DNA from 4 places in the Haliea atlantica genome. Region 1 is predicted to be linked to each of the others. Evidence: predicted binding sites of a transcription regulator. Region 1 holds the regulator's gene; each other region holds the start of a gene.
What was found. The regulator sigma-54, encoded in region 1, starts transcription at its own class of promoters, with help from an activator protein. The targets are predictions, from matches to a motif close to TGGCACANNNNTTGCNNT.
Positions count from the first base shown of each region.

Region 1 (2,185 bases):
CCACCTCAAACGCCGCGGCATCGGCGTGTTGATTACCGACCACAACGTGCGGGAAACCCTCGATATCTGCGAAAAGGCCTATATCGTCGGCGAGGGGCACATCATCGCCGAGGGCAGTTCCGCCGAAGTCCTGGCCAACGCGCGCGTCCGCCAGGTCTACCTCGGCGACCACTTCCGCCTGTAGCCGCGCGGGCACCTGCGCCAAGCGCCTTCCCGTCAAGCCCTGTTTTCGGCAGGCGCTAGCAAAAATCGCGCCAGGGTGTTGCAGCCCTTCGACACGGGGCGCTACACTGGCAGCTCCAGACAGCTGTCCAAGACGGTATCAGGACCCCTTCCGCTCGCGATGAAACAGTCCCTGCAACTCAAGCTAGGCCAACAGCTGACCATGACACCTCAGCTGCAGCAGGCCATTCGCCTGCTGCAGCTGAGCACCCTGGACCTGCAGCAGGAAATCCAGCAGGCCCTGGACAGCAACCCCTTGCTGGAGGTGGCCGAAGACGACTCCGGCGGGGATACCGAAGTCGACAACACGCAGCGACTGGAACGCGAAGCCCCCCAGCATACCGACGGCCCTCTGGAGAGCCTGGAAGGCACGGCGAGTGGTGGCAGCGGTGAAAATCGCGACGACTGGCAGACCAGCGGCGCCATGCCCGAGGAGCTGCCGGTGGATACCCAGTGGGAAGACCTGATTCCCACCGGCGCCCCTGCCGGCGCCGGCGGCGACGACAGCGACTTTGACCTCGATACCCGCAACAGCCAGTCGGAATCCCTGCAGGACCACCTGCGCTGGCAGCTTAACCTGACTCGCTTGTCCGACACTGACCGGGTCATCGCCCTGGCCCTGATCGACGCCACCGACAGCAACGGCCGCCTGCAGACCAGCGTGGAGGACATCCACGAGGCCTTTCGCGACGATCTCGAGATCGACCTCGAGGAGGTTGTGGCGGTTCTGCACTGCCTGCAGCAATTCGAGCCGGCTGGCGTGTGCACCCGCGACCTGCGGGAATGCCTGCTGGTCCAGCTGCAGCAGCTGCCCGCCAGTACCCCCTACCTCGAACAGGCCAGGCAGGTGATCAGCCGCTACCTCAACCAGCTCGGTAGCGGCGACTACAACCAGATCCTCCGCCGCATGCGGCTCAAGGAAGACCAGCTGCGGGCGGTCCTCGACCTGATCCGCACGCTGGACCCCAGCCCGGGCCAGCAGATCGGCGAGGACAGCACCGAATACATCATCCCCGATGTCTTTGTCAGCAAACGCAGTGGCCGCTGGGTCGTGGAGCTCAACCCCGACGTCGCCCCGCGCCTGCGCATCAATGACAGCTATGCCAGCCTGATCCGGCGCGCGGACAACAGTGCCGACAACAACTACCTGCGCGACAATCTGCAGGAGGCCCGCTGGTTCCTCAAGAGCCTGCAGAGCCGGAACGAAACCCTGATGAAGGTGGCCACACAGATTGTCGAGCGCCAGCGCGGCTTCCTCGAACACGGTGAAGAGGCAATGCAACCCCTGGTGCTGGCGGATATCGCCGAGGCCGTGGAGATGCACGAGTCGACCATCTCCCGGGTCACCAACCGCAAGTACATGCACACGCCGCGGGGCGTTTTTGAACTCAAGTATTTTTTCTCCAGTCACGTCGGCACGGCCAGCGGCGGCGAGGCCTCGTCAACCGCCATCCGTGCCTTTATCCGCAAGCTGGTTGCCGCGGAAAACCCGCGCAAGCCGCTGTCGGACAGCAAGTTGGCAAAGATGCTGGAGGAGCAGGGTATCCAGGTCGCCCGGCGCACCGTCGCCAAGTACCGGGAGATGCTGCAGATCCCCCCCTCCAATGAGCGCAAGCGATTGGTCTAGAATGCAAACTGTGCGGGTCTGTAAACCCGCCGATATTGGGCACCGCGCCCATTCAACGAGAAGGAGTCAGGTATGCAACTGAATATCAGCGGTCATCACGTCGAAGTGACCGATGCCCTGCGGGACTACGTGCAAAGTAAGTTCGAGCGCCTGCAACGGCATTTTGACCAGATCACCAATACCGAGGTCACACTGATCGTGGAAAAACTGGTTCAGAAAGCCGAAGCGACCATCCACGTCGCCGGTGCCGACATCTTTGCCGCCGCTGAATCCGAAGACATGTACGCCGCCATCGACGCCCTGGTCGACAAACTGGACCGCCAGCTGATTAAGCAC
Region 1 covers NZ_BAAGXL010000003.1:939,517-941,701, forward strand. Annotated here, with positions in the region: gene lptB (LPS export ABC transporter ATP-binding protein) at 1-184, shown strand, start outside; gene ACYVGS_RS04420 (RNA polymerase factor sigma-54) at 344-1,849, shown strand; gene hpf (HPF/RaiA family ribosome-associated protein) at 1,922-2,185, shown strand, end outside.

Region 2 (2,185 bases), on a different contig from region 1:
TTGCTCGGCATGCCGCTGGTGCATCGCTGGCAGGAGCGACATCTGGCGCAAAACTCCCGCCTCGCGGGCGGCAAAATCAAAAACTCCGTAGTCACCGTGGTGACCCGGCGGCTCTTCAAACTGCTCGGCTACCGCGGACAGAGCGGCAAGTTCGCTGTCGGAGAGAACGCTCTCAGTCACAGTCCGTTCCCGCCCTACTGCAGCACAAAAGAGGTGAAATACACCTCGTCGATAGCACCAGACCCGCGCTCTGCGAGCTCCTGGTTGAGCGCCTGTCTGACCGCCTGCCGCAGCGCTTCCTTGCCCTCCACCGTGCGCAGCGCGGCAAAGTCCTGATCACTCAGCAGCATGATCAGGCGGTTGCGCAGTGCCGGCATGTTGTGTGCTGCCGCCTCGAGCACGCTTTCATCGTGAGCCATGAGCTGCATCTCGGTCTGCACATAGCGCATGGACCCCTGGTAGTCGAAATTGACCAGCAGCTGCTGCATGGCAAGATAGTGTGACTCCGGCGGTTCCTGCGCTTCGGCAACGGGAGCCTTGGCATCGGGCGCGTTCTGCGCGCTGTCCGCTTCATTCGCGACAAGGAACCACCAGGCCACGCCAGCGCCGCCGAGAACAACCAGGGCCAGCACAACCCACAAGAGCTTGCGTCCTTTGGGCGACGCTGCTCCGGCATTTTCGCCGCCACGCAGATTCAGGTCCTTGTCGTTTCCAGCCATATCGTCGATTCCCCATGGGTCAAGGCGCATTCAGACAGCAAAGCCGCCCGGCACAGAGGCTTTAGCAAGCCTCATGCCAGATCAAAAAAGGCTTTATTTTCAGCGAGATGAGCGCGGTGCGATGCGGTTTCGTCAGGATTTTGACGGACAGCTCAAGCGTAGTAATCGAGCAGCCGCGTTGCTGCCACCCGGGTTTCACCCATCGGCTCGGCCGCTTGCTCTGTGCTGCTCTCGAAGGGGATATTCGTGGCCAGCGCCGGCGCCGTGTCGGGGTCGCGACCACTCGATTGCCCCTGGTGGCCAACCTCCGCCTGTACCAGCTGCAGCCCATCCTGGGCCAGCAGGTCGCGCAAGCGAGGGAGAGAGGCTTCAATGGCATCTTTCGCCAACGGATTATCAGCAGTAAACACCACGCGCGCCTGGTCGCCCTCGGCATTGATGGTGACCTGCAGGCGACCCAGTTCAGCGGGATGCAACTGCAGTGTGGCTTCGTGCAGGCCACCACTGGCACGCGCGGCGGTTCGTACCTGCAGGACAATTTCCCCGGGGAACTCCTCGCTGCCGGGTTCCAGCCCCGCGTGAGGGTATCCCGCCGCAGCAGCTTTCGCGGTACTCGTGGTGAGCGGTGTCGCCTCCGCGAGGAGCGGCGCGGGCTGCGCCCCCGGCTCGGCTGCTGTGCCCTGCAGAGCTGCCAGACGAGACAGGTTATCCAGTGCCGAGAGCTCGGATGGCAGATCGGCACGTGGCAAGGCATGGCTAGCACGCACCGGGATATCCAGCTGCTCCGGCAGACGAGTGCCCTCGGACTCCAGCCCAGGGGGCTCGCCAGTAACGGCCGGCGACCGCGCCGCCGCAGTGGCTGCGCCCAGCTTGTTCCGTATCAGGGCCTGCTCCCCTGTCACGAGGCCCGCGGGCGGTAGTGCCGGTGAGGCGATGGGCAGTGCCTCCATGGGCGCCGGCAACCCGTCCCCCGCAAGCCCGCCCACGCGCGCGGACGACTGCTGAAGACGCCCGCGCGAGGCCTCACTCAGCACCTTGGCATCCGACTGGCCGGCCATAGGCTGCGGCGCCGCCAGCAGAGCCGCGCTCATCTCCAGCAGACTGTCCAGGTCACCGACTGCAGGTGTCTCGACCTCCGCGGTATCTGGAGCTACCGGGCCGGTGTGCGGGCTTTCCGGGACCTGCGTCACCGCCGGCATGTGCCCCGCGGTAGCAGGCGGCAATATTTGCCCCGTCGCAGGCAAGGCCTTGCCGGGAGGCGCGCTGGTGACGTCTCCTGCGGCTGGCGGGCCAGCGGGCAATACCGGCGAGTGGGCACGAGAGAGAAGCTCGGCAAAGGGCAGCTGCCCCGAAGCAGCTCCGGGGGTTTCGCGCGACAAGCGGCCGCCCTCACCACCTGTAGAGGGCGGCGCTATCGTGGAGGACATGAGCAGCAGGCTTTGCATAGAGGACAGACAGCAAGATCT
Region 2 covers NZ_BAAGXL010000019.1:403,852-406,036, reverse strand. Annotated here, with positions in the region: gene ACYVGS_RS13675 (flagellar motor switch protein FliM) at 1-180, opposite strand, end outside; gene ACYVGS_RS13670 (flagellar basal body-associated FliL family protein) at 195-719, opposite strand; gene ACYVGS_RS13665 (flagellar hook-length control protein FliK) at 872-1,918, opposite strand.
Region 2: a site for sigma-54 is predicted at 781-798, ahead of ACYVGS_RS13670 (flagellar basal body-associated FliL family protein). Genes of this name have one in related genera too.

Region 3 (2,185 bases), on a different contig from region 1:
GGCGCTGTAACAGTAGTGCACCCGCAAACCCGGGTACTGCCCATGATACGCCTCGATGTCCGCCCGGAAGGCGTGTGTCCGGCTGTTGAGGCTGCCGTGCAGGAAATGCACCTCTCTGCTCTGCTCCAGGGCGACCGGTAGCATGCTCATCAGCGGCGTAAGGCCGACACCCCCGCTAAGCATGACGATGGGCTTTCCGTTGTCACGCAGGGTGAAGTGGCCGCAAGGCGGTGTCAGGCGCAGGCTGTCGCCCTCTCGCAACTGGTCGTGCAGATAATTGGACACCAGGCCACCGGGCTCGCGCTTGATGCTCACACGCAGGAAAGGCTCACCGGGCCGGCTCGAGAGTGAATAGTTGCGACGCACGGTCTGCCCGTCGATACTCAGAATCAGCGTGGTGTACTGGCCAGGCGTGAACTCCGGCAGCGCGCCGCCGTCTGCCGGTACCAGGTGAAAAGAGGTGATTACCTCGCTTTCCCTGACCTTTTTTACCAGGCGGAACTCGCGCTCGCCGCGCCAGCCGCCTTTTTTGTGGGCATTTTCGCGGTAGACCGTTTCCTCCGCTTCGATCAGCAGATCGGCCAGTTGTTGGTAGGCCTCTCCCCAGGCCGCCAGTACTTCATCGCTGGCGGCCTCTCCGAGCACTTCGCGCACTGCGGCGAGCAGGCACTCGCCGACTATCGGGTAGTGCTGCGGCTGGATATTCAGTGAGGCGTGCTTGTGGACGATCAGGGCGACGGCGTCGCCCAGCGCTTCAAGCCGATCCAGGTTGCTCGCATAGGCGACTACGGCGTTGGCCAGGGCGCGACGTTGGCTGCCCTGGGCCTGGTGGGCCTGGTTGAAATAGGCGCGCACCTCGGGGTAGCGCTCGAACATCAGCGGATAGAACACTTCGGTAATCCGGTCGATGTTCTCCGCCACGGCAGGCAGGGTGGCGTCGATGATGCTGCGGGATGACTCTGAAAGCATGTGGACTCTCCTCGTTGTTTGGCATCAGTGTCTTTGCAGGAGCCGTGCCAGCTTTTTTTTGCATAAAACAGGCAAATAAAATACCTGTATTGTTATAATGACCACCGCATGCGTTGTGAGGTCGACAACAGGTTGTGATTATGACGTTGGAACAAGTGGGGCGAGTCGCCGCGGAAACCCGGTTGATTGGCGAAAGTGTTGCCATGCAGACCCTGCGCCAGGACCTGGCGCTGGTTGCCGACTCCGAATTGACCGTCCTGGTGGCGGGGGAAACCGGTACCGGCAAGGAACTGGTCGCACAGTCAGTGCATGAGCAGTCCTGTCGTGCAAGCGCCCCCTTCGTGCGGGTGAATTGCGCCGCCCTGTCGGAAGGCGTGTTGGAAAGTGAGCTGTTTGGTCACGAGCGCGGTGCCTTCACGGGGGCCAGCCAGCGCCGGGAAGGGCTGTTTCAACGGGCCCATGGTGGCACCCTGTTTCTGGACGAGGTGGGGGAGCTGACGCTCTCGGCGCAACCAAAATTGCTGCGTGCCCTGCAGTGTGGTGAAGTGCAGCGGGTGGGCAGTGACGCGGTGCACACGGTGAACGTGCGGGTGATCGCCGCGACCAACCGTGACCTCGAGCAGGAGGTTGCGGCCGGGCGGTTTCGCGAGGATCTCTACCACCGCCTGAGTGTCTATCCGCTGGTCGTGCCTCCACTCCGGGCCCGGGATGGGGACGTTATCCGCCTGGCGGAGCACTTCCTCCGCCGGCAGCGCTGTCGCTGTGGTGTGCGGGATCTGCGACTTGCGGACTGTGCCCGCCGGGCCCTGGAAGCTGCCTCCTGGCCGGGCAATGTGCGCGAGCTCGAGCATGTGATTGCGCGGGGTGTACTGCGAGCGAGTTTGCGTTGCCAGCGACGGGACGGTCTGGAAATCCTGGCGGGGGACTTGTTTGTGGCACCACCGTGTCGCGTCGATGGCCCGGATGACGGAGGTGCTGAGCTGTCATTTGCCGGCCTCAGTCTCCGCGAGGCGACGGACTCTTTCCAGGCTGGCCTGATTCGACAGACCCTGCGTCGCCACAAGGGGGTGCGCGCGGCCGCGGCCCGCGAGCTGGGCGTTGATCGCGGCAACTTCACCCGCCTGCTACAGCGGCTGCAGATATCGTGAGGCAGGGCATGCGACGCGCGGTAGGTCGTGCCCGGCATCTGCTGCGCGATGGCCTGGGTGTCGCCGCC
Region 3 covers NZ_BAAGXL010000022.1:122,640-124,824, reverse strand. Annotated here, with positions in the region: gene hmpA (NO-inducible flavohemoprotein) at 1-969, opposite strand, end outside; gene ACYVGS_RS14705 (sigma 54-interacting transcriptional regulator) at 1,110-2,117, shown strand; gene ACYVGS_RS14700 (HPP family protein) at 2,126-2,185, shown strand, end outside.
Region 3: a site for sigma-54 is predicted at 1,002-1,019, ahead of hmpA (NO-inducible flavohemoprotein). Genes of this name have one in related genera too.

Region 4 (2,185 bases), on a different contig from region 1:
CATCCAGGGCTTCCAGGGCCTGGGTCAGGCTGGAGGCAACGGTGGGGATGGCCTTGCCCTCTTCGGGCGGCAGGTCGTAGAGGTCCTTGTCGGCGGCATCGCCGGGGTGGATCTTGTTCTGGATGCCGTCCAGGCCTGCCATCAGCAGCGCTGAGAAGGCCAGGTAGGGGTTGGCGGCCGGGTCGGGGAAGCGGACTTCCACGCGCTTGCCCTTGGGGCTGCCGACATAGGGGATGCGGATCGAGGCGGAGCGGTTGCGGGCCGAGTAGGCCAGCATGACCGGGGCTTCGAAGCCGGGTACCAGGCGCTTGTAGGAGTTGGTGGCCGGGTTGGTAAAGGCGTTCAGGGCGCGGGCGTGCTTGATCACACCGCCGATGTAGTACAGGGCAGTCTCGGACAGACCGGAGTAGCCGTCGCCAGCGAACAGGTTCACGCCGTCCTTGGAAATGGACATGTGAACGTGCATGCCGGAACCGTTGTCACCCACCAGGGGCTTGGGCATGAAGGTCGCGGTCTTGCCGTAGGCGTGGGCCACGTTGTGCACGCAGTACTTGAGAATCTGCACCTCGTCAGCCTTGCTCACCAGCGTGTTGAACTTGACGCCGATTTCGCACTGACCGGCCGTGCCCACTTCGTGGTGATGCACTTCCACGCCCAGACCCATCTGCTCCATCGCGGCGCACATGGCGGCGCGGATGTCGTGCAGGGAGTCGACCGGCGGAACCGGGAAGTAGCCGCCCTTGACCCGCGGACGGTGGCCGATGTTGCCGCCTTCCTGGTGCAGGTTGGAGGACCAGGCAGCTTCCGAGGAGCTGATGGTGTAGCCGGCGCCAGAGATGTCGGCGTGCCACTTGATGTCGTCGAAGACGAAGAACTCGGGCTCGGGGCCGAAGAAGGCGGTGTCGCCAATGCCGGTGCTCTGCAGGTATTCCTGGGCGCGGCGGGCCACGGAGCGCGGGTCGCGCTCATAGCCCTGCATGGTGCTGGGCTCGACGATGTCGCAACGCAGGATGACCGTGGTGTCGTCGGTGAAGGGGTCCAGGGTCGCGGTGCTGTCGTCCGGCATCAGGATCATGTCGGATTCGTTGATGCCTTTCCAGCCGGCAATCGAGGAGCCGTCGAACATCTGGCCTTCCTCGAAGAATTCTTCGTCGATGGCCGCCGCGGGCAGGGTGACGTGCTGCTCCTTGCCCTTGGTGTCAGTGAAGCGCAGGTCAACCCAGCCGGCTTCGCTGTCCTTGATCAGTTTCAGAGTGTTCTCTGACATGGTCTTTCCTCCGTGGGATGTCAATATTGCCGCCATGTCGGGCGTCAATCCGTTTCACTGGTGTGGCGGCAGCGAGCGCGCATACCGTGGTGGCCAGTGTGTTCAGGCACAGATCTAAAAGCAAGAGCTGTGCCATGTGTTCAGTGGTGCCGTGACAGAGCCGTCTGAGATTGGCGGTTGCTGCCGCAAGCGGCTTCTTGTGTAGCGCCAGCGCACTTTATTGGTGCGCTGGTGTTTCATATTGGTGCTGCGGTGGGCGGTTTGCGGGCACAGCGCTGCCGTAAATCGGGGCGTAGCGGTGTCAGCACGCACCGGTGACGAGCGTACAGGCGCAGCGGTAAAAATCCCGCCGCTTGATGCCTGCAACTGTCGCGGCCACTGCGGTATAATCCGCGACCTTTTTTTCAGCGGGCCGCCGCCCGAGGATCTCCCCTTGATCGATAAGCTTCGCAACATTGCCATCATCGCACACGTCGACCACGGCAAAACCACCCTCGTCGACTGTCTGCTGCAGCAGTCCGGTACGCTTGACCGGCGTTCCGAAGGCGCAGAGCGCATTATGGACTCCAACGACCAGGAACGGGAGAGGGGGATCACCATCCTGGCCAAGAATACGGCCATCAACTGGGGCGATTACCGCATTAATATCGTGGACACCCCCGGGCACGCCGATTTCGGCGGCGAGGTTGAGCGCGTGCTCTCCATGGTCGATTCGGTGTTGCTGCTGGTGGATGCGGTCGACGGGCCCATGCCCCAGACCCGTTTTGTCACCGCCAAGGCCTTCGAGAAGGGCCTCAACCCGATCGTGGTCGTGAACAAGGTGGATCGCCCCGGCGCCCGCCCGGACTGGGTGGTGGACCAGGTCTTCGATCTGTTCGATCGCCTCGGCGCCAACGAGGAGCAGCTGGATTTCCCCAT
Region 4 covers NZ_BAAGXL010000019.1:116,331-118,515, forward strand. Annotated here, with positions in the region: gene glnA (glutamine synthetase family protein) at 1-1,267, opposite strand, end outside; gene typA (GTP-binding protein TypA/BipA) at 1,701-2,185, shown strand, end outside.
Region 4: a site for sigma-54 is predicted at 1,385-1,402, ahead of glnA (glutamine synthetase family protein). Genes of this name have one in related genera too.